DNA from 4 places in the Clostridium sp. AWRP genome. Region 3 is predicted to be linked to each of the others. Evidence: riboswitches for the same ligand, from Rfam matches in the RefSeq annotation. Region 3 holds a riboswitch; each other region holds the start of a gene.
What was found. A riboswitch is a leader RNA that binds a small molecule or an ion and turns the genes downstream of it on or off. The one in region 3 is predicted to bind S-adenosylmethionine.
Positions count from the first base shown of each region.

Region 1: linked by a shared signal. The riboswitch ahead of DMR38_RS03160 (O-acetylhomoserine aminocarboxypropyltransferase/cysteine synthase family protein) and the one ahead of DMR38_RS12480 (hypothetical protein) in region 3 are both predicted to bind S-adenosylmethionine.
Region 2: linked by a shared signal. The riboswitch ahead of DMR38_RS01925 (methionine ABC transporter ATP-binding protein) and the one ahead of DMR38_RS12480 (hypothetical protein) in region 3 are both predicted to bind S-adenosylmethionine.
Region 4: linked by a shared signal. The riboswitch ahead of DMR38_RS16055 (MetQ/NlpA family ABC transporter substrate-binding protein) and the one ahead of DMR38_RS12480 (hypothetical protein) in region 3 are both predicted to bind S-adenosylmethionine.

Region 1 is NZ_CP029758.2:690,131-698,383, reverse strand. It holds gene DMR38_RS03165 (homocysteine S-methyltransferase family protein) at 1-906, opposite strand, end outside; SAM riboswitch class I at 1,168-1,275, opposite strand; SAM riboswitch class I at 1,515-1,623, shown strand; gene DMR38_RS03160 (O-acetylhomoserine aminocarboxypropyltransferase/cysteine synthase family protein) at 1,734-3,017, shown strand; gene DMR38_RS03155 (isocitrate dehydrogenase (NAD(+))) at 3,243-4,253, opposite strand; gene DMR38_RS03150 (2-isopropylmalate synthase) at 4,300-5,661, opposite strand; gene DMR38_RS03145 (lysophospholipid acyltransferase family protein) at 6,061-6,786, shown strand; gene DMR38_RS03140 (MBL fold metallo-hydrolase) at 6,814-7,674, shown strand; gene DMR38_RS03135 (DMT family transporter) at 7,696-8,253, shown strand, end outside.
Region 2 is NZ_CP029758.2:414,956-423,208, reverse strand. It holds gene DMR38_RS01945 (DUF5808 domain-containing protein) at 208-1,341, opposite strand; gene DMR38_RS01940 (GntR family transcriptional regulator) at 1,364-1,750, opposite strand; gene larA (nickel-dependent lactate racemase) at 2,052-3,326, opposite strand; gene DMR38_RS01930 (methionine ABC transporter permease) at 3,393-4,049, opposite strand; gene DMR38_RS01925 (methionine ABC transporter ATP-binding protein) at 4,052-5,008, opposite strand; SAM riboswitch class I at 5,088-5,188, opposite strand; gene DMR38_RS01920 (response regulator transcription factor) at 5,303-5,998, shown strand; gene DMR38_RS01915 (ATP-binding cassette domain-containing protein) at 6,085-7,008, shown strand; gene DMR38_RS01910 (ABC transporter permease subunit) at 7,001-7,741, shown strand; gene DMR38_RS01905 (HAMP domain-containing sensor histidine kinase) at 7,760-8,253, shown strand, end outside.
Region 3 is NZ_CP029758.2:2,749,002-2,757,254, reverse strand. It holds gene DMR38_RS12510 (methyl-accepting chemotaxis protein) at 1-310, shown strand, start outside; gene nadA (quinolinate synthase NadA) at 526-1,440, shown strand; gene DMR38_RS12500 (L-aspartate oxidase) at 1,466-3,031, shown strand; gene nadC (carboxylating nicotinate-nucleotide diphosphorylase) at 3,038-3,868, shown strand; gene DMR38_RS12490 (hypothetical protein) at 3,949-4,182, shown strand; gene DMR38_RS12485 (amino acid permease) at 4,211-5,707, opposite strand; gene DMR38_RS12480 (hypothetical protein) at 5,747-6,547, opposite strand; SAM riboswitch class I at 6,718-6,839, opposite strand; gene DMR38_RS12475 (ISNCY family transposase) at 7,063-8,253, shown strand, end outside.
Region 4 is NZ_CP029758.2:3,473,627-3,481,879, reverse strand. It holds gene DMR38_RS16060 (basic amino acid/polyamine antiporter) at 153-1,610, shown strand; SAM riboswitch class I at 1,681-1,788, shown strand; gene DMR38_RS16055 (MetQ/NlpA family ABC transporter substrate-binding protein) at 1,924-2,745, shown strand; gene DMR38_RS16050 (CatA-like O-acetyltransferase) at 3,670-4,344, opposite strand; gene DMR38_RS16040 (YhgE/Pip domain-containing protein) at 4,590-6,749, opposite strand; gene DMR38_RS16035 (YhgE/Pip domain-containing protein) at 6,782-8,253, opposite strand, start outside.

The sequences.
Region 1 (8,253 bases), 2.1 Mb from region 3:
ACACACTGCGGTATAATTTTTTTCTTTTATGTCTAAAGGTACTATATTTTTCAAGCTTTTTACCATAGTTTTTATAAATTCAGGACTTGTTCCGCAGCATCCTCCAAAAAACCTAACTCCTTTTTTTGCCATAACCACTACATTTTCTGCAAATTCATCTGAAGTTATGTCATAAATCGTATTTTCGCCATCATACTTTGGGAGTCCTGCATTAGGCTGAACTATAATGGGTATAGAAGAATACTTTAAGATTTCATCTACAATATGTTGCAATTCTCCTGGTCCCAAGGAACAATTCACTCCAAGGGCATCCACCCCCAACGATTCAAGTACAAATACCATAGTCTTGGGATCTGTTCCCATTAGAGTTCTTCCATCCTGCTGGAAAGTCATTGTACAAAATATTGGAAGAGAACTATTTTCTTTTGCTGCAAGAATAGCTGCCTTTGCTTCGTACAAATCAGACATAGTTTCTATTAGAATTATATCTGCTCCCGCTTTTTCCCCTATAATAACCTGACTTTTAAATAATTCATATGCAGATTCAAAACTTAAACTCCCTGTAGGCTCCATAACCTGTCCTGTAGGTCCTATGTCAAGTGCTACTAATTTATCCTTTGCCTCTTCCTTTGCAATTTTTACTCCAGCTGTAATTACATCTTTTATTGTATAATCAGAAGAACTATACTTAAGTTCATTGGCACCAAAAGTATTTGTTATTATGATATCTGATCCTGCATTTAAATATTCCCTATGTACTTTTCTTATAATCTCTGAATTTGTTATATTTAATGTTTCTGGAAGTTCACCTACTTTAAGTCCTTCTCTTTGAAGCATGGTTCCCATAGCTCCATCAAAAAAAACAAATTTGTTGTTAAACTTATTTAATAAATCTTTAAATAACATTCGCTGCACTCCTTTTTCAAATACAAGTTTCATGTTCAAATTATTTAATTCATTACTTCTTGTATAAAATTTTAAACTTTAAACAAATTTTCTACAATACATCAAATTATTTAATATTTCATAATTGTATAAATATACATTAATATTATTCAAAATTAATATTTATTTGCTCACTAACTATTAATTTTTCATTTTTGACTATTAACTGAAAAAGTTGCCCTTCAATCAGAAAAGCAACTTTAAATTTGACAAAATCAACTTTCCTTATCTTTCAGAATTTATTTTATTCTGCAGGAATTAGCACCGATGCACTTTAGTGCCGGTTGTTGGGTTTCACTGGGCCAGTCCCTCCACCTCTCGTGATAAAAGTGCTTTAATATTAATACTTTAACTATCAATTGTCAATACTATTTATATCATTATTTTATTATAATTCGTAATATAAATGAATCTTACTTAGTGGGACAAGCAGACATATCAAATCTTTGATTTGATGATAGTCGCTTTCACAGAGTGCGTAGGTAGCTATTAGATAAAATTTCCCAAATATTTTTCTATTGACAAATCTTATCTATGTCTGGTATGATTTTCTCAATCGAATACGGAACTTCTTATCCAGAGCGGCAGAGGGACTGGCCCTATGATGCCCAGCAACCTGAATGATCATTTTCATTCAACGGTGCTAATTCCAGCAGGTGTTAACCTGAAAGATGAGAAGCATGAAGATAGAATCTTCTTGTAACTTATCTTACAAGAAGATTTTTTTATTCTGCCAGGTTATAGAAGTTTCGTCCAAAATATTAAAAAAGTATTAGGAGGAATAAACAATGAGTAAAGAAAGAAAATTAGGATTTGAAACATTACAAGTACATGCAGGTCAGGTGCCTGACCCAACTACAGGTGCAAGAGCAGTTCCAATCTATCAAACTACATCCTTTGTATTTAAAGATGCCGATGAAGCCGCAGACTTTTTCCAGCTAAAAAAACCGGGAAATGTTTATGCCAGAATAATGAACCCAACAGAAGATGTATTCGAACAAAGGGTAGCAGCACTTGAAGGCGGCAGTGCAGGTCTTGCTACATCTTCCGGACTTGCAGCAATACTTTATGCTGTATTAAATGTAGCAAGTGCAGGAGATAATATAGTTGCAGCTAGCACACTTTACGGTGGAACTTATGAATTGTTTTCCGTAACCTTAAAAAAGTTAGGAATTGATGTAACTTTTGTAGATCCTGATGATCCTGAAAATATCAGAAAGGCTATTACAGATAAAACTAAAGCAGTTTATGCAGAAACAATAGGTAACCCTAGAATAAATGTTTTGGATATAGCAGCTGTAGCAAACATAGCTCATAAAAACAAAATTCCTCTTATCATAGATAATACTTTTGGAACTCCATATCTGGTAAGACCCATAGAATATGGTGCAGATGTAGTTGTCCATTCTGCAACTAAGTTTATAGGTGGACACGGAACTACTTTAGGCGGAATTATAGTAGATGGTGGAAAATTTGACTGGGCAGCAAGCGGAAAATTTCCTGACTTTATAACACCTGATGAAAGCTATAATGGACTTGTATACGCAGATCTTGGACCTACAGCTTTTGCTACAAAAGCCAGAGTACAACTTTTAAGAAACACAGGGGCAACACTAAGTCCACAAAGTGCTTTTTATTTCTTACTTGGGCTTGAATCGCTTTCTCTTAGAGTAGAAAGACATGTAGAAAACACACGAAAAGTAGTTGAATTTTTAAGTAAACATCCAAAAGTTGCATGGGTAAACTATCCTGAACTTGATGGAAGTCCATACAAAGAATTAGCTAAGAAATACCTTCCAAAAGGAGCAGGTTCAATATTTACCTTTGGAATAAAGGGTGGATCTGAAGCAGGAAAGAAATTTATAAACAGCGTTAAATTGTTCTCCTTACTTGCAAATGTAGCAGATGCAAAATCATTAGTAATTCACCCTGCAAGTACAACTCATGCAGAGTTGAATGAAAAACAACAAAAAGCTGCCGGAGTTACTCCAGACCTTATAAGGCTTTCAATAGGTGTGGAAAATATTGATGATATTATATACGATTTGGATCAGGCTCTTGCAAAAGCTTAATTAATTAATTTAATTTTTCTCCCATATTTTATATTGTTTCAATTCATAAATAATAAGCTGACTACTAATTAATTAGTATGTCAGCCCTATATGTCTTTTTAAATAGTTGAAAGTTGAGAATATACAATTGATAGTAAAGGATGATTTTTTGTAGTATAACGGAAAAAAATCCACCTTAACTGTCAACTATCAATTGTCAACCTTCAACTCATAATTTAAGTACACTTAATTATAATTTTCAATTTTTTCTATAATAGCTTCAGTAAATCCACTTGTAGTTGTATTTCCTCCTAAATCCTCTGTTAAATATTTACCTTCTCTAAGTACAGTTTCTACAGCTGTCTCAATTTTATTTGCTGCTCCTGTTTCCCCTAAATAGTTAAGCATCATAACTCCTGAAAGTATTATAGCCGTTGGATTTGCTTTATTCTGTCCTGCGATATCCGGAGCCGAACCATGGGCAGCTTCAAATACTGCTGCATTTTCTCCTATATTGGCTCCTGGCACTAGTCCAAGTCCACCTATAAGGCCTGATGCCATATCTGATAAAATATCTCCATATAAATTAGGCATAACAAGTACATCATAATTCTCTGGATTAAGGACAAGTTTCATACTCATAGCATCTACTATTACACTTTCAAATTCAATGCCTTTATATTTTTCTGCTACTTTTTCAGCTGTTCTTAAAAAAAGTCCATCTGAAAGTTTCATTATATTAGCCTTATGAACTGCCGTAACTTTCTTTCTTCCATTTTTAATTGCATACTGAAAAGCTGATTCTACTATTCTCTCACTTGCTTTTTTAGATATTATTTTAACGCTTTCCGCTATTTCATCATTTATCATGTGTTCAATTCCTGAATACAGATCTTCTGTATTTTCTCTAAATATTACAAGATCCACATTATCATATCTGCACTTTACTCCAGCATAAGTTTTTATAGGTCTTATGTTTGCATATAGATTTAAATTTTTTCTAAGAGTTACATTAACACTTTTAAATCCTTTTCCCACAGGAGTAGTAACTGGTGCTTTAAGTGCTACTTTATTTTTCTTTATACTTTCTATAATGTTATCCGGTATTGGTGTTCCATATTTATCCAAGACTGAAGCTCCCGCCTCAAATATTTCCCAGTCAATATCTGCCCCACTCTTATCTATAACTTTTTTTACAGCTTCACAGATTTCTGGTCCTATACCATCACCTTTAATAAGAGTAACTTTATGCGTCATTTTCTATCCTCCATTGTTATCTATTATTCTAAATTTTATACTTACTCTAGCTAGCCCTTTCTTCTTTTTTTTGTGAAATATCCGGCAGCATCTTATCAACTAATAATTCTAATTCATCATTTCCTATTATACTGGTTCTTCCTGATTTATATTGTTCATCCACCCATTCTTTAATTTTAGCAATTCTATTATCCCATTTATCAACTTTTTCTTCATCTTTTAATCTATAATAGGTATTAATCCAGGCTGCAATTCCAGCGTGACCAGAATATTGATTTACAGCTACTACAACTGGTCTTCCCAAAATTTTATCCGTATCAAATATATTATAGATTTCTTCATCTTTTAATATTCCATCTGCATGTATTCCAGCTCTAGTTACATTAAATTCTTTTCCCACAAAAGGAGTTCTAGGTGGAACTGAATATTTCATTTCTTTCTTAAAATACTCTGATAATTCCGTTATAACTTCAAGTTTCATATTTTTAGTATTTCCTTTTATTTGTGCATATTCAAATATCATAGCCTCTAATGGACAATTTCCTGTTCTCTCCCCAATTCCTAAAAATGAGGTATTTACAGCTGATGCACCATATAACCAGGCTGTTGTAGAATTATTCACTACTGCATAAAAATCATTATGTCCATGCCATTCTATACATTCTGAAGGAACCCCACAATTGTTCCTAAGTCCATACATAATAGCCTGTACGCTTCTTGGTAATTCCACTCCACTATAAGATACTCCCAATCCAAGAGTATCACAGGCTCTTATCTTTATAGGAATGCCTGATTGTTTCGATAATTCCATTAATTTATTTACAAGTGGAACTACAAATCCATAAAAATCAGCTCTAGTTATATCTTCTAGATGACATCTTGGACGAATTCCATTATCTAAAGCTTCTTTAACTATACCTAAATACATATCCATAGTTTCTTTTCTAGTCTTTCTCAACTTTTTAAATATATGATAATCTGAACAGGACATAAGCATTCCTGTTTCTTTAATTCCCATTTGTTTTACCAACTTAAAATCTTCTTTATTAGCTCTTATCCATGAAGTAACCTCTGGGAATTCATATCCTCTTTCCATACATACCTGGGCAGCTTTTCTATCTTTCTCTGTGTATAAAAAAAATTCTGTCTGTTTTATTATCCCCGAATTATTATCCAAATCATGCAGGTAATCAAAAATTCTAATTATCTGCTCTGTAGTATATGGAGGCATTGACTGCTGACCATCTCTAAATGTAGTGTCCGTAATACATATTTTTTCAGGTAAATCCTTAGGTATTTGTACTCCATTAAAATTTATTTTTGGAATTTCATCATAGGGAAATATATTTTTATAAAAATTGGGACTGTCTACATTATTTAATTTATATTCATAGGAACTTTTTTTCATTTAATTCATCTCCTCGAATTAGTATTGGACCTATCTTTTAAAATGGCTTTTTGAATTATTTTATACATAATATTTCATATATGAATTTTGCGTCTATTTTTTGTAATTTATATTTATGTACTGTTTTTGAATATTTATAAGCATATTTATAGCTTATAAGGACTATTTCTATAATAAATATGCTTATATTGTATCACTTTTATTATTGATAATCAAATATTTATTTGTTATTTTTGACGCTATTTTATGTATCATATTCATTATAGGCCTTTTATAATACACAATAGGATTTTTGAATCAAATATTGGCTCCTTACTAATTTAAAGTATTGTATATGATATAATAAATGTTGTATTATCATGAACTCATAATTAGAATTTTTCAAGGAGGAATAATTTTATGCTAAAAACTTTTTTATTTTACGTGGTTTTTTTCCTGTACATGGTCTATTCATTAGTTAAAAAATTGAAATTAGACAGAATTAGAAAAAGTGGTTCTGAAAAGGAAGCTGAAAATTATATATATATATCTGTGAAAAAATGGTCTGATTTTATATTAAAGCTTATAAATGCATCTGTAAAAGTAAGCGGTACAGAAAACATTCCACAGGTTCCCTGCCTTTTTGTTTCAAACCATCAGGGTTTTTTAGATATACCTATAATACTATATTCTTTAGATAGGACTGTAGGATTTATAGCTAAAAAAGAACTAACAAAGTTCAAATTAGTTTCTTACTGGATGAAGCAAATTAATTGTATTTTTATAAATAGGAAGGATATAAGAGAATCCATAAAGTCTATAAATAAAGGCAGTGAACTATTAACTAATGGACATAGTATGGTAATATTTCCTGAAGGCACCAGAAGTAAAGGCCCTAGAATAGGGGAATTTAAAAAGGGAAGTTTGAAACTGGCTTTAAAATCTAAAGTACCTATAGTTCCAATTGCTATAGATGGGAGTTATAAGCTAAGAGAGGGAAATGTACATTCTATGATAAAATCTGCAAATGTAAATGTAACTATATGTAAGCCCATTTATACAGATTCTCTTTCGAGAGAAGAAAGAGAATCTCTATCAGATAACATAAAATCAGAAATAAGTAAACATATTTATTTGGAAAATTAATATAGAATTCATAAAGGAGGACACTGAATGAAATTTATAAAAAAATACTTTAATATACTATCAATTGTATTTATTTTCATATTTCTAATGTCTGGGTGTACAAGTAATACAAATTCAAATAGTACTTCCAACTACAGCGGACTTAAAATTCATTATATAGATGTAGGTCAAGGAGATAGTGAATTAATACAAGTAAATGGGAAAAACCTTTTAATAGATGCTGGTCCAAATGAAAGTAGAGACAAATTGATGTCCTACTTAAATAAGCAAAATATTAAAAAACTTGACTATGTAATTGCAACCCACCCTGATGAAGATCATATAGGTGGCATGGGAAATGTAATAAAAAAATACAGTGTTGATAAATTTTATACTCCTAAAAAAATAGTTAATACAAAAACTTTTGAGTATATGATTCAACAATTAAGAAATAAAAATATGAAGATAGATACTCCAACTCCTGGAGTACAGTTAGACTTAGGTAAAAATGCAACTGCAGAAATACTTGCACCTAACAGTAAGAGTTATCCAGATACAAATAATTATTCAGTAGTACTAAAATTAACTTATGGAAATACAAAATTTCTTTTTACAGGAGATGCAGAAAAAACAAGTGAAATGGAAATGATAGATAAAAATTATGACCTATCAGCTGATGTATTAAAAGTCGGCCATCATGGTAGTTCAAGCTCCACTTCACAACAATTTCTGGATAAAGTTAATCCTAAAATAGCAGTAGTAAGCTGCGGAAAAAATAATAAATATGGACATCCACATAAAAAAACAATAAATAAACTTAAAAAGAAAAATATACAAATATATAGAACTGATGTAAGTGGAACAATCATACTCATTAGTAATGGCACTAAGATAAGTAAAGAAGACTAACAATCACAGAAAGGAATTGCAATGAATACTCAAATTACATTAAAAAACAATTCAAGGATAAAAGGGATACTATTAGTAGTATCCGCTTCTATGCTTTGGGGTGTTTCAGGACCTGTAGCTCAATATCTTTTTCAAAAAAAAGATATTAGTCCAGAATGGCTTGTAGATATTCGTCTTTTACTATCAGGAGGATTCCTACTTATATTTCTATACTTAAAGAATGATAAAAAAATCTTTAATATATGGAAATCTAAATATGGTAGGAGAAACATCATTCTCTTTAGTATTATAGGATTAATAGGCGTACAATATGGTTATTTTGCATCGATTAAATACGGAAATGCTGCCACAGCTACAATACTTCAATATCTGAGTCCAGTAATAATTGTATGTTATGTGTCCCTCAAATCTAAAGAACTTCCTACCTTAAGGGAAACATTATCAATCCTGCTAGCTTTATTAGGAACGTTCTTTCTCATTACTAGAGGTAATATACATAGCCTAGCCATCTCCAACTTAGCCTTATTCTGGGGGGTTTTATCAGCATTTGCTGCTTCATTTTATGTAGTTCAACCTGCA
Region 2 (8,253 bases), 2.2 Mb from region 3:
ACACATCAACTTGTAAATGTGAAACTTTAACTAATTCACAGTTCACAGTTCACAATGCACAATTTCGGTAGATTTTTCTCCGCTAATGCTATGAAAAGTCTAAAAACTAAGTGGTATGAACATTAAATTTTTAGATTTTCTGTGACAACAGAAAATCATCCTTAATTGTGAATTGTGCATCGTGCATTGTGAATTAATTACTTCATGTTACTTTCCACTAAAAACAGAAATTACTATAGTTACAATTATAATCACAATAATGCCTATATATATAGCCATTCCAAGTGGCCTGCCTGCATTTATAGTCCAGCCTATGCCAAATCTTTTTTCCACAAATAAGGATGGATCATTCTTGTTATAATATATACTATTTCCTAGTACCCAGCACTTATCATCATCTTTATCTCCAAAATTAGATTTGATTTTTTCATCATCATTCTTAAATTTTATATTGCTTCCACCCTGACCAATTTTAAAAGCTAGAACTATACTACTTAAAATTGTAACTAGTAGAAAACCCACTATTATGATGATTGAAAAGGTATTACTTACATTAAATACTCTAAATATCTGAACAGTAGCAACAGTTAGTAAAAGATTAGTTACTACAGCAAAGGTAACCATATATATGGACCAGCTTCTTCTAAATATACTATTTTTCTTTACAGATGCTTCTGGGTCTATAGAACTAATCTGCTGTTTTGACCATCCAATTCCCTTGTAGACTATAAAAAATATAAAAGTAGTAAAAATCTGAGTAATTGGCATCTCCCAAATTAGAAACCTGGATTTAAATTGATATCCTGTTACATTACCGGAAAAATCCCAGTGTGTAGGAACTTTATAAGGTAGAGAGCCATAATTCATATATCCTAAAATTATATTTACTATAATGATAGCTGCAGGTATCAAGAAAAACCAAGCTGATACAAGCATATTACTTTTGCTTCTAGAAAAGCTAGTGTCTACAGTTACAACCTGTTTTTTGCCTTGAAACCACAACTTTTGTGACTTAAGATTTTTCATAGCTCTGTTTGATATAAGATATATTAGAAAAATTATGAATACAAAGGCAAAAGTAGTAAACAAAATCATACCTACATTTAAAACACTATAATTTAAAACACTAAATAAAATAATAAAAGGAATTCCTATAATTAAATTATTCTTTACAAATTGTGCTTTTATATGCTTAATTTCATCTGAATCAATCTTATCTTCAGGGATTCTTACTCCAAATACAATTTCTTTTCTTGTAAATTTAGGAGTCAACATATTGATTACGAGTATTATCACAAAAATAAAAAATAAATATATACACATAAACAAATTATCTTTCATTTAATTTCACCCACCTTAGTAGTTATTTATCTTTTTTAATATATTGCTTAAATATATCGGAACACAGACTTAAAATATCTTCCATCTTTTTTCCCCTTAAATGAGCTTCACATATCAAGTAAATAAATTCCTCCTTAAGTTTTTTGTCAAACTCCTCTGTACTTTCAGGGAATGTTCCACTTACTACAGCTCCTGTTCTCCTATCTACATTCAAGTAGCCATCTGACTTTAACGCATTATATGCTTTGTTTACTGTATGAAGATTTATTCCAATATCTTCTGCCAGTTGTCTTACAGAAGGAAGGCTCTCTCCTAGTTTTAGATTACCAGAGGCTATTCCTTCTATTATTTGCCTCCTAAGCTGTTCATATATAGGCATTTCTGATTCAAAATCTATTTGCACTAACATGGCGTCCCTCCTTTTCTATTTGTTATATATAATATATAACAAATAGAAAACATGTTCAATAGTTTTTTACATTTTTTTGCGGAAAATTATGTAAAAAGGCTACTGTATAATGTATTTTTCCTCATTATACAATAACCTTTTTAATTTATTACTAAAGAACAAATAACAAAGAATAAATAACAGGTAATGATACTTTTCCTCCTAACGTCGGAAATATTAAAATTATAGATTTTCTGAGGTACGAAAGAAATCATCATTATTTCAACTTTGATATTTGAACTTTGAACTTTTTAAAAACATTTTAGTCTACAATTACCCCAAGTCCATCTGGTATAACCACAACTTTAGCATCTTTCCCCACAATATCATATGCCCTTTCTAGAGCTTCTTCAAAAGTATCTGCCTGCTGCATGTGCATATTCTTTATTATTTTAGAATCACACATATCTGTTACAACAATTACTGTATGTTTGGAAAGTATACTCGCAAGCATCTGAGATGCCCACTGATCAGGCACAGTTTTATTTCTGGAAACTTCTGAAACTTTTTTTAAGAATTCTTCTGGGGTATTCAAATTAGCTAAATTATTATAAAAGGTTTCACCACCATGACCTTGACTGCAAGCAGACACCATTATTATTACGCCGCCATCCCTACAATTGGCCTCAGCTGCTGCCATCCCCTTAACGGATTGATATATATTTTGGTCAAGCGGATACCCTCCGTTAGTAGAAATGGAAACATCACCTACTAATTTACTCACTTTTGATAAATTATACACAAATTCACAGCCTTTTACATGGGCATCATTCGTATCACCTGCAAAAGCATTTATTATCTTTTTATCTTCATCTAGTGCTACATTTATTATAAAAGCCAATCCTGCCTTTTTAGCTGCATATAGCATGTCCTTATGAACAGGATTACCTTTTAAATTGCCAACTCTTGCAGAAGGATGTGCTACAAATTCTGCACAGTGATTTGCCAGGATGGTCTTGGCAGAGGCTATTCCAGGCAGCACACTCTTTCTACCTCCTGAAAAGCCAGCAAAACAATGAGATTCTATAAATCCTTCTGCAATCAAAAGATCTGCTTCAACTGCAAGTTTATTTACTATAAGTTCTCCACCAGATGGTAATGTACCTATCTTTACCAGATTATCTTCATTCTGTGCATCATGTATTACTATCTTTTCGTTTTTTACTATATCTTCTCCATATTTATCTACAAGTTCCTGCCTAGTAGTCGCCCTATGAAGGCCTGTAGCAACTAGTATAGTAATATTAGCATCAGAATTTGTGCTCCTTATTCTTCTTAAAAGTTCAGGCATAATAATTTTACTAGGAACAGGTCTTGTATGATCGCTGCTTATTATAACTATATTTTTCTTATTCTCAGCCAATTGTTCAAGTTTAGATGAATTTACAGGATTGTCAAGAGCTTTTTCTACTATTTCCAATTGGCCAATCTCTGCTTTATATTCGCTTGCTTTTGATTCAAGTATACCAAGTAAGTTGTTGTCATCTATTTCAGCTTCTATTATTTTTTTATGGTATGGTAATTCTATTTTAGCCATTCTAATTTCCTCCCATAAATATATTTTTAAAGTGATTCTACAATAATTACTTTATCAAACAAATAATTATTTGTTAAGCTTTTTATATATAAGATTTCCTATAGTTTGAAGTACCTGGACAAAAATTATGAGTATTATTACAGTGTATACCATTATGTCAGTCTGAAATCTATAATATCCATACTTTACTGCCACATCTCCAAGTCCACCTCCACCTACTGTACCTGCCATAGCTGAACATCCAACTACGCTTATTACAGTAAGTGTTATACCAAGCACTATAGATGGAAGTGCTTCTTTAATCATAACTTTAAATATTATCTGCATATTACTTGCGCCAAAAGACTTTGCAGCTTCTATTATTCCCGGGTCTATCTCTTTAAGTGAAGATTCAATTACTCTCGATGCAAAAGGTGCTGCTGCTATTGTAATAGGAACTATTGCTGCTGTTGTACCTATGGTTTTTCCAACAATAAGTTTTGTAAAAGGAAAAATTGCTATCATAAGTATTATAAAAGGAAATGATCTCAATAAATTTACTATTGCATCCAGTATCTTGTATACCACTTTATTAGGCTTTAATCCACCAGGTTCAGTTACAACTAGCAAAATAGCAGGTATAAATCCTATAATTACTGCAAGTATTGTAGAAACTATAACCATATAAAATGTTTGTCCAATAGCAGGAAGTAGTATTTCTTGAAATGTTTCACTAAATCCCATGTTTACTCTACCTCCCAATTAACATTTTTTGAAGAAAGATAATCGCATATACTTTCCTTATCTTTATCATTTACATTTATAACCAGACTTCCTAAAACATCACTGCGAAATCTTTCAAGTTTTCCCCATACTATAGAAAATTTTATGTTCAAATCTATAGCCATAGAGGTTATCAAATTATCCTGGCTTATTTCCTTAGGAAAGAATATTCTTATGTTTATACCTTCATCCGGAAGTAAACTATCATTTCCAAGCAGCTTCTTTAGATTTTTCCCTGGTTTTAAAAATATTTCTTCTACATTTCCCGAAGTTTTTATTTCACCTTCATCAATAATGGCAATTTTACTGCATATTTCTTTTATAACCTCCATCTGATGAGTTACTACTACTATAGTTATTTTAAATTCATTGTTTATTTTTCTTAAAAGCTCAAGTATTGACTTTGTAGTATTTGGATCAAGGGCAGATGTAGCTTCGTCACAAAGAAGTATACTTGGATTTAGTGCCAAAGCTCTTGCAATAGCTACTCTTTGTTTTTGTCCGCCGCTTAATTCAGAGGGCATGCTCTTTGCTTTATCACTAAGGCCTACTAAATTTAGCAATTCCTTTACCCTTGTTTTTATTTTACTTTTTTCTAATCCCCAGACTTCAAGCGGAAGTGAGATATTATCATATACATTTTTTCTGTTTAACAAATTAAAATTTTGAAATATCATTCCCAGGTTTTTTCTAAAAGTCCTTATTTCTTTACCTTTTAAGTCTTTTACTTCTTTATCCATTACCTTTATGCTTCCTGTGTCATAGCTTTCAAGACCATTCAAGCACCTTAAAAGCGTAGATTTTCCAGCACCACTGTGACCAACTATTCCAAATATTTCACCTTCTTGTATATGAAGATTTATACTTTTCAGCACACTTTTATTGTTAAAACTTTTGCCTACATTATTAATATCTATCAATCTTCTTTAACCTCCCATATCAATTTTAAGAAAAAATAAAAGCCCGAGAAAAATCTCAGACTTGGTTAACTCAAAATTTCTCTCATCTTTCAGCTCTCGCTGCAGGATTTAGCACCATTATACACTGTACTGGTTGCTGGATTTCATAGGGCCCGTTCCCTCAATCACTCTTGATAAGTTCAAGATTTATATTCAATTATGATTTTAATTATAGACGTGACCATTTATTATGTCAATACATCCTATCTAAAAATGTTATAATTGTCTTAACTCAAAAACTCTGGAGGAATACCTATGAACAAAAATATAAACATTTTAATAGTAGAAGATGATACAGATATAAATAAGTTATTATGCAGAATACTAGAAAAAAACAATTACAATGTCCGTAGGGCATTTTCAGGTACCGAAGCTGAAATGTGTATTGAAAAATATGACTTTCAGCTAGTCTTACTTGATTTGATGCTACCTGGCATTACAGGAGAAAAGCTTATAGAAAAAATACGAAAGATTAAAACTATGCCTGTCATTGTAATATCTGCAAAAACAGCTCAAGAAACAAAAATTGAAGTCTTAAAACTAGGAGCAGATGATTTCATATCAAAACCTTTCGATGTAGAAGAAGTACTGGCAAGAGTTTGTGCCCAACTTAGAAGGTATATGATATTTTCAAACTCAAATGAAAAACAAAACATATTAACCTATAAAAATATGACCTTAGACCGGGAAAATCACAAAATTTTTATAAATTCTCAGGAAGTAGTATTAACTATAAGGGAATTTTGTATACTAGAACTTCTAATGTCTTACCCCAAAAAAGTATTTACAAAAGCTAATTTATTTGAACATGTATGGAAAGACAAATTTATAAGTGATGATAACACCATAAATGTGCATATGAGCAACCTTCGCTCCAAAATAGCTAAAATTGACCCGGACACAGAATACATACATACTGTTTGGGGAATAGGTTTTAAGATGAAAGATTAAACTTAATGATTTCTTAAGTTTTTCTTTAATGTATCTTGCTGATTTTGTTCTAATATAAAATCAACAAGAAAACGGAGGTTGATATCATGAATAATTTAGTGCTTCATACAAAAAATCTTACTAAAAAATACAAAAATCACAAGGCACTTGATAATGTAAATATTAAAATAAGTAAAGGTGACATATACGGTCTTGTCGGCAAAAATGGCGCTGGCAAGACAACCCTTATGAGAATAATAACAGGTCTTTCTTTGAAAGATAACGGTGAAATAGAATTATTTTCAAGAACCAGCAAAGACGAATTAAACAAAGAGCGAATGAGAACAGGCTGCATAATAGAAACACCCAGCTTTTTTCCTTACCTCTCAGGCAAAAAAAATCTTGAATACTATAGAATTCAAAAAGGAATTCCTGAAAAAGACTGTGTGGATAAAGTGCTTAATATAGTGGGTCTTTCAGATACAGGTAATAAAAAATTCAAACATTATTCTCTTGGCATGAAGCAGCGTCTTGGCCTGGCCCTAGCTTTAATTGCAAGTCCAGATTTTTTAATTTTAGATGAACCTATAAATGGTCTTGATCCTGTTGGAATAGTAATGTTTAGAGATATATTAAAAAAATTAAACAGAGAAAAAAATACAACTATATTAATTTCAAGCCACATTTTGGGAGAACTTTCTCAGCTTGCTACTACTTATGGCTTTATAGATAATGGGAAACTCATAGAACAGATTTCTGCAAAGGATTTAGAGGAAAAGTGCAGAGAATATTTGTCGGTAAAAGTAGACGATGCAGCTCATGCTTCTCTTATACTTGAAAAGAATTTAAACTGCACTTCCTATCAAGTGCTTCCTGAGAACGAAATTAAGATTTTTAAATACCTAGATAAGCCTGAAATGATAAGTGAAGCTTTTATAAAAAATGGTATTAAAGTATATTCCATAAGTAAGACATGTGGAAATCTAGAAAATTACTTCATGGATTTAATTGGAGGTGACATCAATGCTTAATTATATAAAAGCTGAACTTTACAAAGGTTTAAATAGACTTTCTTATAAAGTTACTCTATTAGTCCTAGTTTTACTATCAGTGAGCGCAAATGCACTATTTACAGGTCCTAAAGTCACAGTTTTTGAATCTCTGGATATGGCTATGAGCTGCCTTCCTGCAGTAGTTTTTCTAGTTATGATGTATATTGATGTCACAGAAGAATTAAAGGATAAAACCTTAAGAAATGTAATGGTTTCAGGCTTATCAAGAGAAAAACTATATATTTCAAAAGTAATTATTCCTATAATTTTATCTTTTATAACCTGCTTATTAGTATTAATTTTTTTTGTAGGAAGCACCTTTTTATTTCTTAAACCCGGAAATTTAAGTCCTGCATTTTTAATAAACTTATCATTAAGGATTTTATGCGCCATACCACTTTATATAGCTGCAATTAGTTTTGGTGTATTCCTCAGCTTTATATTAAAAAATCAATATGCATATGCCTATACTTATGCAGCTATATTTGCTTTAATGGGCAATTTTATAAAATTGCTTTGTGCACTTGTATCCAATAAATTTTATGGAATTTACAACATTTTAATTACTACTAACATAAATGCGCTAACTCCAATAAAAAATCCAAACTTAACTTTGCTGCAAATGCTCCCTTCTGCAGGACTGGGATTTGCATATACTATTATTTTTACTATAATAGGTATTATAATATTTAGAAAAATGGAAATCAAATAACTTGAAAGGGTGATATATATGTACTTGTTTATTATAATTTTATTAGGAATTTTGGCAGGTATAAGTATCACCCTGCTTTTTCTTACAAGAAGTGAAATCAAACATATAACTGTCAACTTGAAGAAAATAAACGACATAGATACAAACCAAAAAGTGACATTGTCCTTTCAAAACCGCAGTCTTCAAAATTTAGCCATAGAAATAAACAAAAATATAGATAAAAAACAGCAGACAGAAGTAAAGTACAAACATATGGATATGGAACTCAGGCAGGCTATAGCAAACATTTCCCATGACCTGCGTACTCCCCTTACCTCCATTATAGGATATATTCAACTTATAAAAAGTGATGACCTATCAAAAGATGAAAAAAATGAATATATGGACATCATACTAAATCGTGCAAAATCTTTAAAAATGCTTATATCAGGTTTTTTTGACCTATCAAGGCTTGAAGCTAATGAATATGCTTTTGAATTAGAGTCTATCTCACTTTCAAATATACTCTGCGA
Region 3 (8,253 bases):
TTCAGATGAGACTAAGATGCTTGGATTAAATGCCTCAATTGAAGCAGCTAGGGCAGGAGATGCTGGAAAAGGTTTTGGAGTAGTTGCACAAGAAATCAGAAAATTATCAGAACAGTCAAGAAGTACAGTGCCTAAAATTGCAAAGTTAACAGATAATATCAAGGAAAAGGTTGAATCTTCTAGCAAGATGAGTCAGAATTCATTGACTTCAAGTCAAGAGCAGGCAGCGGCTACACAGGAAATAACAGCTAGTATAGAAGAAATTACATCTATGTCAGAAAATTTAAATCAAATTGTAAATAGTTTATAAATTGTAATAATTCACTAAAAGTATGGATTAAGATTCATACTTTTTTTTAATGTAATTGTAAAGGTGGAATTTAGTAGTATCTCTATTGGATGTTGTTAAAACATAAAAAATAGTATATACTGGTGTATATACATCAAATTGTAGTATAAAAATATTGGTATGGTATAAAAATATTAATATATTATAAAACAAAAATATTATTGTAGAGGTGTAATATGGACAAAACATTTTTAATAAATGAAATAAATAGGTTGAAAAAAGAAAAAAATGCGTGCATATTGGCACATAATTATCAACTGCCAGAAGTTCAAGATATAGCAGATATTGTAGGGGATTCTTTTGCACTAAGTAGAGCTGCTGCTAAAATGGATAATGAAGTTATAGTATTTTGTGGGGTTAAATTTATGGCAGAAAGTGCAAAAATACTATCACCAAATAAAACAGTTTTACTTCCTTCAAAATATGCAGGATGTCCTTTAGCAGAATGTATAGATGAAGAGCAACTTATGGAGGAAAAAGAAAAGCATCCAGAAGCAGCTGTAGTATGTTATATAAATTCTTCTACTGAGGTTAAGGCTATAAGTGATATATGTTGTACGTCTTCTAATGCAGTTAAAGTTATAGAAAGCATGGATAAGGATGAGATATTATTTGTACCAGATGAAAATCTTGCCAGTTATGTAGCCGAAAAAGTTACAGATAAGAAAATCATACCTTGGTCAGGTGGTCACTGCATAACTCATGCCAGAATAACTATAGAAGATGTTAAAAAAATAAAGGAAGAGCATCCTGGAGCTGAAATGCTAGTACATCCTGAAGTTTCAAAAGAAATAAGGGATAGTGCTGAATTTGTTGGAAGTACGTCACAGATAATTGACTATGCAAAGAAATCACCAAATAAGGAATTCATCATAGGTACTGAAATAGGGGTACTTCATAAAATGAAAAATGATAATCCTGAGAAGAAGTTTTATTTATTAAGTCCAAGACTTGTGTGTCAAAATATGAAAATGACTACACTAAAAGATGTCCACAATTCTCTTTTAAATATGGAACATGAAATATTTATTCCTGAATCAATGAGAATAAAGGCATTGGGTTCCCTTGAGAAAATGTTACGTATTGAATAAATTCTATATAGGCTGGTGATGTAAAGTGGAAAGAAGATATTTAGCAAACTATAACGTGAATTCCTGTGAAAGCAAGAGCTTTGATGTAGTTATAATTGGAGCAGGAATAGCAGGACTTTATACTGCTTTAATGCTTTCTAAAAATTTAAAAGTAGCGGTTTTAAGCAAAAAGGATGTATATGATTGTGATTCATATCTGGCTCAGGGAGGAATTGCAGCAAGTATACAAAATGATGACAGACAGCTTCATGTAAAGGATACTATAAATGCAGGATGCTATGTTAATGATTTGGAAGCTGTAAATGTACTTGTAAATGAATCTGAGAAAGCTATAAATGATTTGGTTAGTCTTGGAGTTAAATTTGATAAAAACTCCCAGGGTAATTTTTATAGGTCTTTTGAAGGAAATCATTCTATTCCAAGGATACTTCATGTAAATGGAGATTCTACAGGAAAAGCTATAATGGAGGTTCTTGTAAACCAGGCTAAAAATGCTCCCAATATAGAAATAATACCTAATATCTTCGCCCTGGATATTGTTGATAACAAAAATAAATGTTGTGGTATAATGACATTTTACAAAAATAAATTTGTTTATTTAAAATCAAAGTGCTGCGTAATAGCCTCTGGTGGAATTGGACAGTTATTTTCTAAAACTACTAATGTAGATGTACTTACAGGAGATGGAATTGCCATGGCAATAAGGGCAAAGGTAACCTTAGAAGATATGGAATACATTCAGTTTCATCCTACAGCTTTATACTCTAAAAATAATGAGGAAAAAATGTTTCTAATATCTGAAGCTGTAAGGGGAGAAGGTGCGGTACTTAAAAATAAATGTGGAAACAGGTTTATGAAAGAATATGATTCAAGGATGGAACTTGCTCCTAGGGATATTGTAGCTAGAGCAATTAGTGATCAAATGAAAAAAACTGATTCCAATTATGTTTATTTGGATGCTACTATGTACGAAAAAAAATTTTTAGAAAATAGATTTAATAAGATTTATAGTGAATGTAAAGACAATGGTATAGAAATGTATAAGGATTACATACCTGTAACTCCAGCTGAGCATTATTTTATGGGTGGTATTAAGGTGGATTTGTTTGGAAGAGCTAGTATGGAAAACCTTTATGCAGTCGGAGAATGTGCTTGTACTGGGGCTCATGGGGCAAACAGGCTTGCCAGCAATTCTTTAATGGAAGCCCTGGTTTTCGGAAAAAGGGCTGCGGAGGATATCTTAAATAAAGTAAAAGTTATAGATGAAGATAACTTTGAAAACAGTGAATTTATTCCTCAATGTAAAGAAAGTCACATGAACTTTTCAAAACTTAAGCAAAATCTGAAGATATTAATGGAAAATAATTTAGGAATAGTTAGAAGAATTGATAACATTAAAATTGCATTAGAGGTTGTAGATGAAGTTCTTTTTAAATTTCAATATATAAATTTTAAAAGTATTGAGCAAGTAGAAGTTTATAATATGTATGAAGTTGCTAGAAGTATAATTAGGGCTACTTTGGAAAGCAAGACTTCTATAGGAAGTAATTATATAGAAGAGTATTCTAAAGATAATTTAGTTTTGAGGTGATTGAATTTGAATTACTTAATAGTTGATAAGTTAATAAAAAATGCTCTTATAGAAGATATAAATTACGGTGATGTTACTACAGATAATTTGCTTTTAGAAAGTGAAGTTTCAAAAGGAAGATTTATTGCAAAGGAGTCAGGTGTTATTGCTGGAATTTATGTGGCTAAAAGAGTATTTGAAATTGTGGACAGCAGTATAAGATTCAACGTCAAGGTAAAAGATACTTCTAAAGTGGAGAAAGGTGATGTTATTGTAGAACTAGAGGGAAATTCTAAATCTATATTAAAAGGAGAAAGGGTTGCCCTTAATATACTTCAAAGAATGTGTGGAATTGCAACTAAAACTAATAAGATGGTTGATTTAGTAAAGGATTATGATGTGAAAATAGTAGATACAAGAAAAACTCTTCCTGGATTTAGAATTTTGGATAAGTATTCTGTTACAGCAGGAGGAGGATACAATCACAGGATGAATTTGTCTGATTTTGTAATGATTAAAGATAATCACATAAGGGCAGTAGGTTCTATAACGGAAGCCGTAAAAAGAATAAAAAGTAAAATTCCATTTACAGCTAAAGTAGAAGTAGAAGTAGAAAATCTCGATCAGCTGAAAGAAGCGGTTAATACTGAAGTTGATGTAATTATGTTGGATAATATGGATGTAGATACTATGAAAAAGGCTGTGAAATTTGTAGATAAAAAGTTTATTTTAGAAGCTTCAGGAAATGTCACCGAAGATACTATAGTAGATATTGCCTCTACTGGTGTTGATATAATATCTATAGGTTCTCTTACACATTCTGTAAAAGCAATGGATATAAGTTTAAGATTTATCTGATGGCTACCTACTGTAACACTCCCAAGCATACAGCGAAAGCAAATAAGATTCATTAATATAGAGTTCCAAATTCTAAAGTTATGAATAGTATATTAAGAGGAACAAATGAGGTGATGACATTGGCTATAGAAAACTTGAAAGAGTTAAAAAGTCAATTGGAACTGGATGCAACTAGATTAAGAGAAAGTATATGTATAAAAGACAGTCTTTGTATTAAAGATAAGATATGGGATACTGACGATATGTTTAAAGATATAAAACAGAGGGTTATACTTGAATATATTGAAAAACTGCTGGATAAAATTAAATCTTAGTAAATAACAGAGAAAACCATCAGCTAAACTAAGCTGATGGCTTTTTTTCATCTTCATTATACTCAAAGTTACATTCTTTAAGAGGTACTATTTTTGTCTTCTTAATAATCTTATATCCAATATACAAAGATATAAATATAGGAATACACATATAATTTGTTACAAAATCAAACCAGCTAAATGTTTTAGCTTGAAATACCCATATATTAGAACCGAATATAACAATTATACAAAGTATAATAGATATAATAGGTGCAAATGGATATAATTTAGCCCTATATTTTAAATCTTTCAAATTTTTGCCTTGTGCAGTGTATGCTTTTCTAAATCTATAATGGCAGATAGCTATACCTAACCATGCAAAGAAGGCTGTGATACCAGAAGCATTATATAGTATATAATATATTTTCCCATCTCCAATCAGAGAGGCGAAAAAAGCAAAACAAGCAATAACAGTTGTGGCGTATAAAGCAGTTGTAGGGACACCATGTTTGTTTACTTTTGATAAAAATTTAGGTGCTTTCCCTTCTTTGGATAGGGAATAAAGCATACGTGAAGCTACATAAAGACCTGAATTACCGCAGGAGAGAACAGATGTTAAAATTACTGCATTCATAATACTTGCCGCAATTGCCAGACCAGATCTTTTAAATACCATGGTAAAAGGACTGTATGAAATATTATCTGCACCACTTTTTAATAAGTTTGGATCGGTGAAAGGTACTAAAAACCCAATTACTATAATTGCCCCCATATAAAATAGTAAAATACGCCAGAAAACATTTTTTATAGCTTTAGGAACATTTTCTTCAGGATTTTCCGATTCACCTGCAGCAAGGCCAACTATTTCTGTTCCGGAGAAAGAAAATCCTGCAACCAAAAATACATTAATAATAGCAGATATTCCGCCAACAAAAGGTCCTTTCTTCCCAGAAGCATCTGATAGTACCCAATTACTTAATCCAGGTGATTTTCCACCTAAAATGCCAAATATCATGAGAACACCTACTATAAGGAATACTATAATTGTGACAACTTTAATACTTGCAAACCAATATTCACTTTCACCGTAAATTCTTGCTGAAAGAATATTTAAGATAAAAATTATTACTAAAAATAACATACTCCATAAAGTAGTATTGGTATTTGGAAGCCAGAATTTAACAATCATTGAACCTGCAACCAATTCAGCGGCAACGCATATTGCCCAGCAAAACCAGTAATTCCATCCAAGGGTAAAACCTAATGCAGGGTCAATGAATCTTGTAGCATAAGTTTCAAAAGATCCTGATATAGGTAAAAGTGTTGCCATCTCGCCGAGGGATGTCATCAAAAAGTAAACTAAAATTCCCATAATTACATAAGCTAAAACAGCACCGCCAGGTCCAGCTGTGCTGACAGCACTGCCGCTGGCAAAAAATAAACCGGTTCCAATTGATCCTCCTATGGCGATCATGTTCATATGTCTGGCTTTTAGAGTCCTTTTAAGTTGACCTTGTTCATTTGATTTTGAATTTGTGTCCATTTTAAACTTCCTCCTTTTGTTTAACAATAAAACATATAGTTATTTACCTATGGGACACGCATATTCACATGTTCTGCAATATTTTATAACATTAACGGGTTCTTTTGTGGAAACTTCAGGTATAGTCAAAGGTTTAATGCTAGCTACATCTTCTTCCATTTGTATATTACACAAGGTTCTATCGAAATTTCCAACTCTTCCAGGTAGTTCACTTCTACCTAATTCTGAAGGAAAATATATTTCCTTAGCAAATGCACCTTTTTTGCATTTTTCCCAGCACTTAATTTTGCAGCTTTTACATGGATCGTATGCAGAAGGTCCGGTTGATTGTAAATCTAAACTTAAACCAAGTGCTCTTAATCTTACATGAGGACCATATTCAGGTGTAACCAATAAGTTATTTCTACCTATGCATCCTAATCCAGCCACTACTGCTGAATCTTTTAAGAATATTCCGCCCTTTTCCACATGATAATTAAAAGAATAGGTTTCTATACCTTCATTTTCCAATGTACTTTTAACACTTTTGGTAATACTAATTAATTTTTTATTGCCTATAGTATTATGATCTTCAATCCAATAGTCCACAGCAGGATTGTCTACAGGATGATGATAAGCTAAAATAAGTACACTTTTTATTCCCTGGGGCCATAGAACCTCTGTTAGAAATTTATCTTTTTCTCCACGCATATAAGTTCCAACACCGTTGTATTTAGGCATTTTAGGTACTACAGTAAATGCAGGGGCTTTTTTTAGGTCCTCAACATTTGCAATTCCTGCTAGAGAAGCTCCAGTTTTTAGTCCAAGTTTTATAATTTCTTTTGATGTAAGTTTGTCCATAATTTGTACTAATGTATTTTAATATGTAAAAATACATTATTCACTTCCTCTCTTTAAGTAATGTATTTTAAATTCATGAATTTTTTACCGAAAAATAAAAAATCCTCTTTCTAAAAAGAAGAGGATAAATAGCATAGGTTATTATGAGAGTTTATTAAAAAAACATCTCTCCCTCATCTTTCAGAATTATTATGATCTGCTGGAATTAGCACCTTTACATGTTTACGCATGGGCAAAGCATGAGGTTGCTGAAACTTCATAGGGCCAGTCCCTAAGTTTCTCTTGATAAGGATTTATTTAATTTTTTGTAAAATTCTTATTAACTAATATGTATTATATATGTTATGTTTTTCAATGTCAATAAAAATCTAATTATGTTACAGGACATATGATTGAATTGTGATAATGTCTTAGTATACCGCATTTGATTATGTCCCAAATAAATAAGTTTATAGTATAATAAAACCTCATGACTAAGAAGTGAGGTGGACAAAATCAGAAAGGTAGTTTTAACAATGAATGAGAATGCAAAATATAACATAATCAAGAAATTAGTAGAGAGCAATGGTAACAAGCAAAGAGCTGCTGTACAGATTAACTGTACTGTTAGGCACATTAACAGAATGATTAAAGGGTATAAAGAGCAGGGAAAAGCCTTTTTTATACATGGAAATCGTGGTAAAAAACCTGTCCATGCTTTAGATAATTCTACAAAACAGACTATTGTTGACTTATATCGAACAAAATATGAAGGCACCAATTTAACTCATTTTTCAGAACTCTTAAAAGAATTTGAAGGAATCAAAGTTTCATCAAACACTATACGTTCCATCCTTTTGCAGGAATTCATCCTGTCTCCTAAGGCAAAACGTTCTTCTAAGAAGGCTCTATACACTAAACTTAAAGATATGCAAAAATCTACAAAGTCAAAAAAGCAGGCTAGTGTTATTCAAAGTTCTATTCTTGCTATCGAAGATGCTCATCCTAGGCGTCCGAGATGTGCCTACTTTGGAGAAATGCTTCAGATGGATGCTTCTCTTCATCCTTGGTTTGGTGGAGAAAAAAGTCAGCTTCATATAGCTGTAGATGATGCCACAGGTGCTATTGTAGGTGCTTATTTCGATGTTCAAGAAACGCTAAATGGATATTACCATGTACTTGAGCAAATATTGAAAACCTATGGTATTCCTTATATGTTTTACACCGATAGGCGTACAGTTTTTGAGTATAAACAAAAGAAATCCCCTTCTATCGAAGAGGACACTTTTACCCAATTCGGTTATGCCTGCAAGCAGTTAGGAATTGAGATTAAAACCAGCAGCATTCCACAAGCCAAGGGGCGTGTGGAACGAATGTTTCAAACACTGCAATCACGACTTCCTATCGAATTGCGTTTAGCTGGTATAAGCACGATTGAGCAGGCAAATGAATTTTTAAACTCCTACATAAAAAAATTCAATGCTCGATTTGCTTTACCTGTTGATAATATCAAATCTGTATTCGAAACGCAACCTGATATTGAGAAAATCAATTTAATTCTTGGTGTACTTGCTAGTAGGAAAGTAGACAATGGGAGTTGTGTAAAATACAATAAAGGATATTATCTTCCAGTAGATGCTAATGGTCACCCAGTATATTACCATAAAGGTACCTGCGGTATAGTAATAAAGGCATTTAACAATGATCTATATTTTTGTGCAAACGAA
Region 4 (8,253 bases), 720 kb from region 3:
TTATAAATAAAAATGATTTCTAGACATAAAGTTACCGCATATTTTATTCAAAAATAAGTATCAAATTTAGAAATTTTTATATGAAAGTCACAAAGTTAACGCTTACTTAGTTTTACAAAAGATTATTGATGTTTATAAGGAGGAGTGTTAGTATGCAAAGTAGTATAGAAGGTAGTGTACAAAACCAAGGAGAAGGAAAATTGGGACTTGTACCTTTAATTGGATTAGTAATTGGTTCTATAATTGGTGGTGGGGCTTTTTCTTTTCCAGCAGATATGGCAAAGGTAGCAAGTCCAGGTGCAATTATTATAGCATGGATTATTACTGGAGTTGGAATGTTTACACTTGGTTATGTATTTCAAAATTTATCTCAGCGGAAACCAGATTTGGACTGCGGTATATATAGCTATGCTAAAGAAGGTTTCGGAGAATATACAGGATTTAATTGTGCTTGGGGACACTGGGTTAGCTCGATGTTAGGCGATGTTTCATATTTGGTTATGCTTTTTTGTACAATAGGATATTTCTTTCCTGTATTTGGAAATGGAAACAATTTATCTGCGCTAATAGGTGAATCTATATTAATATGGGGTGTTAATGCACTTATATTAAAAGGTGTAAAAACAGCTGCATGGGTAAACGTTTTAACTACTATTGGAAAACTTATACCTATATTTGTATTTATAATAGTATCAATAATTATGTTTAAAGTTAATATATTCAACTTGGATTTTTGGGGAAATATGAGCACTAATCTTGGAAGCGTATTGACACAGGTAAAGGGTACAATGCTTATAACCTTGTGGGCATTTATTGGTATAGAAAGTGCAGTTGTATTTTCAAAGCAAGCAAAAGTAAGAAAGGATATCAGTAAAGCCACTATAGTAGGATTACTAGGAGTACTTATTATTTATGTTTTAGTATCATTATTGGCACTTGGTACAATGGAACAAGCTCAATTGGCTGGATTAAAGAGCCCTTCTATGGCATATGCACTAGAATATATGGTTGGTAAATCGGGTGCTGTAGTAGTAAATGTAGGTTTAATAATATCATTATTAGGTGCATTTCTTGGATGGACTTTGATATGTTCAGAATTGTCATATTCTGCAGGCAAAGGTAAAGCATTTCCAAAGTTTTTTACAGAAGAAAATGCAAATGGAGCACCTAAAAATGCGCTTTTGGTTACAAATATAGTAACTCAAGTTTTCTTAATATGGGCTTTCTTTTCTAAAAGTTCGTATCAGATACTATACGCTATTGCAAGTTCTGCCGTATTAGTACCATATTTTTTTAGTGCATTGTATGCTCTAAAATTAACTATTACTAAGGAGACATATATTGCAGGTGATAATACAAGAATTAGAGATATGGCTATATCGGGATTGTCAGTTATATATGCAGTTTGGCTTATATATGCAGCAGGCTTAAGTTATATGCTTCTTCTTACTATATTATTTTCAGGTGGAATTTTAGTTTTTTATAAAGCTAGAAAAGAGGGAAATACAACTGCTTTTACAAATATAGAAAAAGGTGTAGTAACAATTTTAGTAATTCTTGCAGTTATAAGTATATATATGATAGTTGCAGGGAAAATTGCGATAAAATAGCAATAATGTTGTTGACATCTTTAAATTTCGCTGTTATAATGTAAATCACAAGTTAACAAAATTTAATATTAACTTATCAAGAGAGGTGGAGGGACTGGCCCTATGAAGCCCGGCAACCAATACTATTTTTAATAGTATAGTGGTGCTAATTCCTGCAGCATAAGCTGGAAGATGAGAGGATCATTGAGATTTTTAGCTCGAGGTTGTTCCTCGAGCTTTATTTGGTTTTAAATTGAAAATATGATATGAAAATTTTATATTTCAGCTTAATGCTTAGAAATTGTCTATTATTTTATAATTGGAGGGAAGCAAAATGAAAAAATTAATTACAGTTATTTTATCACTAACATTGATCTTGGCATTAGCTGGATGTGGTGCTCAAAACAGTACAAGTTCTTCAAGCAGTAGTAAAGGTGACGACAAAAAAGTAATAAAAGTAGGAGCATCTCCACAGCCTCATGCTGAAATATTAGAAAAGGTAAAACCTATACTGAAGAAACAAGGGTACGATTTACAAATAGTTCAGTTTACAGATTATGTAACTCCTAATAAGGCTTTGGATTCAGGAGATATAGATGCAAACTTCTTTCAGCATATTCCATATTTAAATGAATTCAATAAAAAGAACAATACAAATTTAGATTATGTAGCAAAAGTACATCTTGAACCTATGGGAGTTTATTCTAATAAAATCAAGAGTTTAAAAGATTTGAAAAATGGTGCTGAAATTGCAATACCAAATGATCCTACAAATGGTGCAAGAGCATTAAAGTTATTGGCTCATGAAGGAATTATAAAAGTAAAGAGCGGAGATCTTATTTCAAAATTGGATATAACTGAAAATAAGAAAAACTTAAAATTCCAGGAACTTGATGCACCACAACTTCCAAGAACTTTAACAGAAGTAGATGCAGCAGTTATAAATACAAACTATGCACTTCAAGCAAAGTTAAATCCACTTAAAGATGCTATTGCCATAGAATCTAAGGATTCACCTTATGCCAATATAATTGCTGTTAAAAAAGAAAATAAAGACAAACCTTATATTAAGGCATTAGCAAAGGCTGTTAACGATCCATCAATTAAGAAGTTTATACAGGAAAAATATAATGGAAGCATAATTCCAGCATTTTAGAAAATAGAGTTGTAAGTAAAAAGTTTACATATACAGCGGAGTATGCTGCCAAATTTCACTACTATAAAAAAATTTTAAATGTGGCTTCAATTTTGGCAGCATATTCACCTTGTATAAGTTCAAATTTTACTTAAAAGTACTATATATAGTAATCTAACTTGAAATAAGCTTATACGTATAGATATTTTTACAATAAATAGGCGCATTTAAATATTTTCTACTAAGACTTGTCAAAATATTTAATCGTGCTTGTGGTTGTAAAAATGTCAGAAGTATAAGTTTATTTTTTAGTTATAAATAATACATATTTTAAATTTTTATATAATAATTAATATTTGATTAATAAATATGTCTTTATACCCAGTAATAGAAAACATTAATTCCATAATAAAATTATAAAATTGGTAGAAATAATTAAGAACAATATGAGTTAATATCATACAATATAATGTGAAGAACTTTTATGGAGAATTATATATGGAACAAAATAAGATAATTTGAAATAACTCCACAAATTACAATTTAGTTGTGGATAGTTTTAAACATAACCGTTATGGCTGGTATGCTTATTTGTATAAATATTTGTATCTTTGTTGTTATTTACATTGTTGCCCATATAAAGTACCTGCTTATTGGCATCCATTTTTTTATAAATATGGCTTGCATATGAATGATGGAATGATACAAGAACGCTATTACGAACCCTCAAATAATGATATGCACCTTGTTATAAATTCTAATAATATAAAAAAGTTATCTAAACACTTTCGCAAAACTACTGAGCATCTTATTAAACAAACCACTATATATTGGCAATAAAATATTAACACCGAAGAAGGTTGAAGATGAAATTGGATTGCCTGCTGATGATAGACAAAATAAGAATATTGTGAAATATTATTGTCACTTTTGTGTTAGTTAAATTTATACTTCTGTACCTTTAATCCACACTTCAGGATGATTCATTGTCCATTGTAATTCATCTAAAAGCATCTTTATATGATAACCATCTACTGCAGCATGATTAACTGTAATAGATAAAGGCATCATAATTATACCATTTGTTTCAGTAAATCCACCAGATTCAAAAATTGGTGCATAATAATTTTTTGCATTTTGCAATTGCATTGATAAACTATTAAAACTAAACCACGGAATACAAGATATGATATAGTTGTTAGAAGGTGGTGCTTCCTTTGATAACATAATACCATGACTCTTCCCATACTGTTTCATGTCTGAAATATAATTTTTATAAAACACCTCAAAATCCTCATCATATTCCGTCCAAAGAAATGTTATTGTTTTATCATCTTTGTGAAATATTGGATAAAAAGGAGTTCGACAATCCCAATATCCTAACATATCATCTTGAATTGCCATAAGAAATTCCTGGTGTTTTCCAATAGCTCTGGTTACCAAATAAAGATATGTAGGAAAGAATTTTAAGCCTTTACTTTTTAATGTATCTTTAAGGATTGTAACATCAACCTTTACGTTAATAGAATAAATAAGTGTTGATACCGTTTTTGTAAAATAATTATATGTGTGTGCTCTTGGCCATGTCTCCATGTCAATAGTATGAAAACTTGTATTCATATGATTATACCTCTATTTGATTTCAATTAATTTATAATCAAATTATAACCTCATCTCTCATAATTTATCTAGCTCATAAATAATTCTGTAATAAAGTTGTCCATATTACATTTTTATCTTTTGCCATATATGAAGCTTTCTTATAAAAATCTCCATTAAAAGCTTCCAATTTAACTGCATTATCATATAAACATATTATACTATAATTATTTGTTATCAAGTTAATTATATAATTGTTGGTATTACTATAAGCCTGATTCTTTGAATTCACCCTCTGCTTTATCAGTTAATTTGTGAAGAGGCTTTTTTAAGACAGCAATAATCAAAAATGCACCTGCAAAAGCCATTAAAGTGAGAAAATCCTTATACACATTACTCCAAATAGGTCCTGCTATAGCTTCCCTGAATCCATTTATAGCATATGTAAAAGGCCAAAGTGGTTCTAGTACTCCAAATATCTGAGGTAAGGTTTTTACAGGATAAAGTCCTCCTGCCCCTGCAATTTGAAAGACCATTATTACAACTGCAGCGGCTTTCCCAATGTTACCCATAATAGATACCAATGTAACTACAATAATAGTGAAAGTAAAGCTGCAGGTAAATGCAAATCCCATCATAAGCCATGAATTTTCAGGCTTTATTCCTACTATATATATGTCTCCTAAAGTTATAATGGTAGTTTGTATAATTGATATTATTAAAAACAGAAGCAATTTCGAAAAATATTTATGTGACAATTTAACTTTTTCTCCACTTTCGAGATCTTTACATTTTAGTGTTAGTATGGAGCATAGTAGCAAAACTCCCACCCATATTGCAAGAGTAGTGTAAAAAGGCGTTATTCCATATCCAAAAAGACCTGAATTGTATAGTTCGATACTTTTTACCTCAATAGGTGATGATATAAAATCTGATATTTTATTAGGATCCTTTTCCATTATATTTATTATTGAAGTTAAGTTTTCATCGTTTAAATCCTTCAGTTTATTGCTTAATTTGTTCAAGTTATTTTGGATGTCTATTAATTTCTTATTTAACCTGTTCCTTTGATTGACTAAATTTTTACTGCTTGATATTCCTGAGTTTGCCACAAGATTTAATTCAGGTAGCAATTGTCCAGTTGCACTAAGTACTGAATCAATACTATCTAAATTGGCTGTCAATGCGTCTGATAATAAATTCATGGATTCATATGTTCCTGAATAAAACATATCTGATATATTGCTTATATCTTCCGATAATTCACTACTTAATGATGAAGATTCATATATAACTTGATTAATACTATCTTGTGAAGAATTGCTATTTATTAAATCTTTTAACTCCACTAAATAATGGTTTTCAGTATTTAATGAATTTCTTAGTGATTTCAATGAATTTGTAAGATTATTTGTTATATTAGTATTTGTAATTTCATTTATCTCATTTAGAATTTTAATATCCATATCTACTTTGTCCATTAAAGAATTATTTAAATTAGTCATATTTCCTATAATGCTTGTGGATGAACTTTTACCAGCATCGGTATTATTTATATTTTGTAGGTTGTTAAACAAAAGTTGAACTTGATTTTCTTTTGATTCAATTTCATTTATATCTTTATTCAAATCATTTTGCATAGAATTTAAAGATTGTTTGGTAGATAAAGTTAGTGTTCTGCTCTGTGCTACAATATTATGGAGATTGGTTATCTCTTTGGACAACTTTGGCAAATCTGTTTGAACTCCACTTAGATATTGCTGAAGACTTTTCGAGTTAGAGTTTTCTTGTGATATATGATTTTTTATATCATTTACAGTGGATACGGCTTCAGGTAATGTATCCTTTAACTGTAAAATTTCAGGCTTGTCCGTTTCAAGCTTTTTACCTGTAGAGTTTAGTAGTTTGAGAGCTTCTTTGTTTACTGATTTTGCAAGAGAGCTTTTTATATTATCTGATAGAGAAGTTTTAGCTGAATCCGTAATTTTAGTGGCTATTCCATTTAGCTTTTCATTGGATTTATATATTATATTAGGCTTTTCAGGAGATGCTGTAATTAAAGTGGAAAGTTTACTGGAAAAGTCAGCAGGTATCTCTATAAGTGAATAATATTTACCTGAATTAAGGTTATAATTTCCCTGCCAGTCATCTACAAAAATCCAATTTATGGAATTGTTTTTCTTTAAGCTCTTAACTATTTCATTTCCAACATTTATATTTTTCCCATTAAAAGTTGTACCACCGTCATTATTTACTACGCCTATAGGCATTCTATTTGTATTGGCATAAGGATTCCATGAGGCTTTAATGCTAATCCAGGCATAGGGAGATGGCAGGATACACAATAATAAAATTAAGGCAAGTACTGATGGAGTTTTTATTATATTTTTAAAATCCCTTTTTAATAATTTGAATACTACCTTCAATATATTCCCTCCTTGTATAAAATTAATATTGTTTAATCTCCCATACCAGATTGTGTAAGCTTGGCTCTAAATTTATAGATTTTATCTTGCAAATGTTTCTTTAAAAATATACCAAATAGTATAAAGCACATTGAAATTAAAAGCATAAATGTAAAATCCATAGCTACAGTACTTATAAGAGGCCCTGCTATGGCTTCTCTGAATCCGTTTACTGAATAGGTAAATGGAAACAAAGGCTGTATTATTCTAAAAATAAGTGGATCAAGTTGTATAGGATAAGTAGCCCCACTTCCTGATATTTGAGTTATAAGCAAAACAATGGATATAGCCTTCCCTAAGTTTCCAAACATGGAAACAAGAGTGTAAGTTATTACAGTAAAAGTAAAAGATGAAACTAGTGCTACCATTATCATTAAAAATACATTTACCATTTGGACATTTAGCAAAAGTTTGTCCCCAACAGCAACTATAAATCCCTGTACTAATGCAAAAGCTATAAAAGTACTCATTTTACCAAGATATCTTTCTTTTGTGCTAAAACCTTCATCGCCTTTAAATCTGTCTGCATCTGTTTTAAAAATGGATACAAGAATAATAGAACCAATCCAGATTGAAAGTGTAGTATAAGCTGGAGCCATGGAGGAGCCAAAGTTTGAAATAGTGTATATATTCTGTTCCTTGATATTAAAGGGACTTGACGCTGCGTTTCCCATAAAGTCAGGATTATTTTGCAATATGGTTATTATCTGTATTATGTCATTATTAGTTACCAGTTTGAGTTTATCTGCCAACTTGTTAACAATACCCTTGAATTCCAGTAATCTATTGTTTAGTTTACTGGATGAATTTGCTGTCAGATTACTTCCGTTTATTAACATATCTATAGAACTATCTCCATAGGAAGTAAGATTCTGTACGGATTTTAAAACAGAAGAAGCTTTATTTGTGGATTCAATAAGTTCAGCTGCTGTAGAATTCAAGTTTTTTCTTACCTGTCCGTTGTATTCATTGCTTTCATCTATTAATTGCTGATTTAAATTTGCAGTGTCATTTGTTACTGAATTAATCAAATCTTTATTTATTTCATTTGAACTTTCAAACTGGCTTTCAATATTGCTTATTTTGCTTTTCTCTGTATTTAGTGAATTTCTAGTATTTTTTAATAAATTTATAAGGCTTGATATATTGTCATCGTTCTTAAAATTATTAAATTTTTCAAGAATGTTAATGGTGGAGTTGATTTTATTGTATAAGATATTTATCTCATAATTAATTTTAGTTACAGTGGTATTTATATTTGAGTACTTCGAATTTGAGGCTGCTGAATTAAGATTTAATATCAAATTTTGAATTCTATACATATCAGTTTTTGAGGTATTTAAATTAATTTCAATGTCATCAAAGGTATTATTCATAGAAGACTGAAGGAATAGTACAGATGAGCTGTTGGTTTCATTACTATTTTCTAAAGTAGATATTCTTGAATTTATCATAGGAATACCTG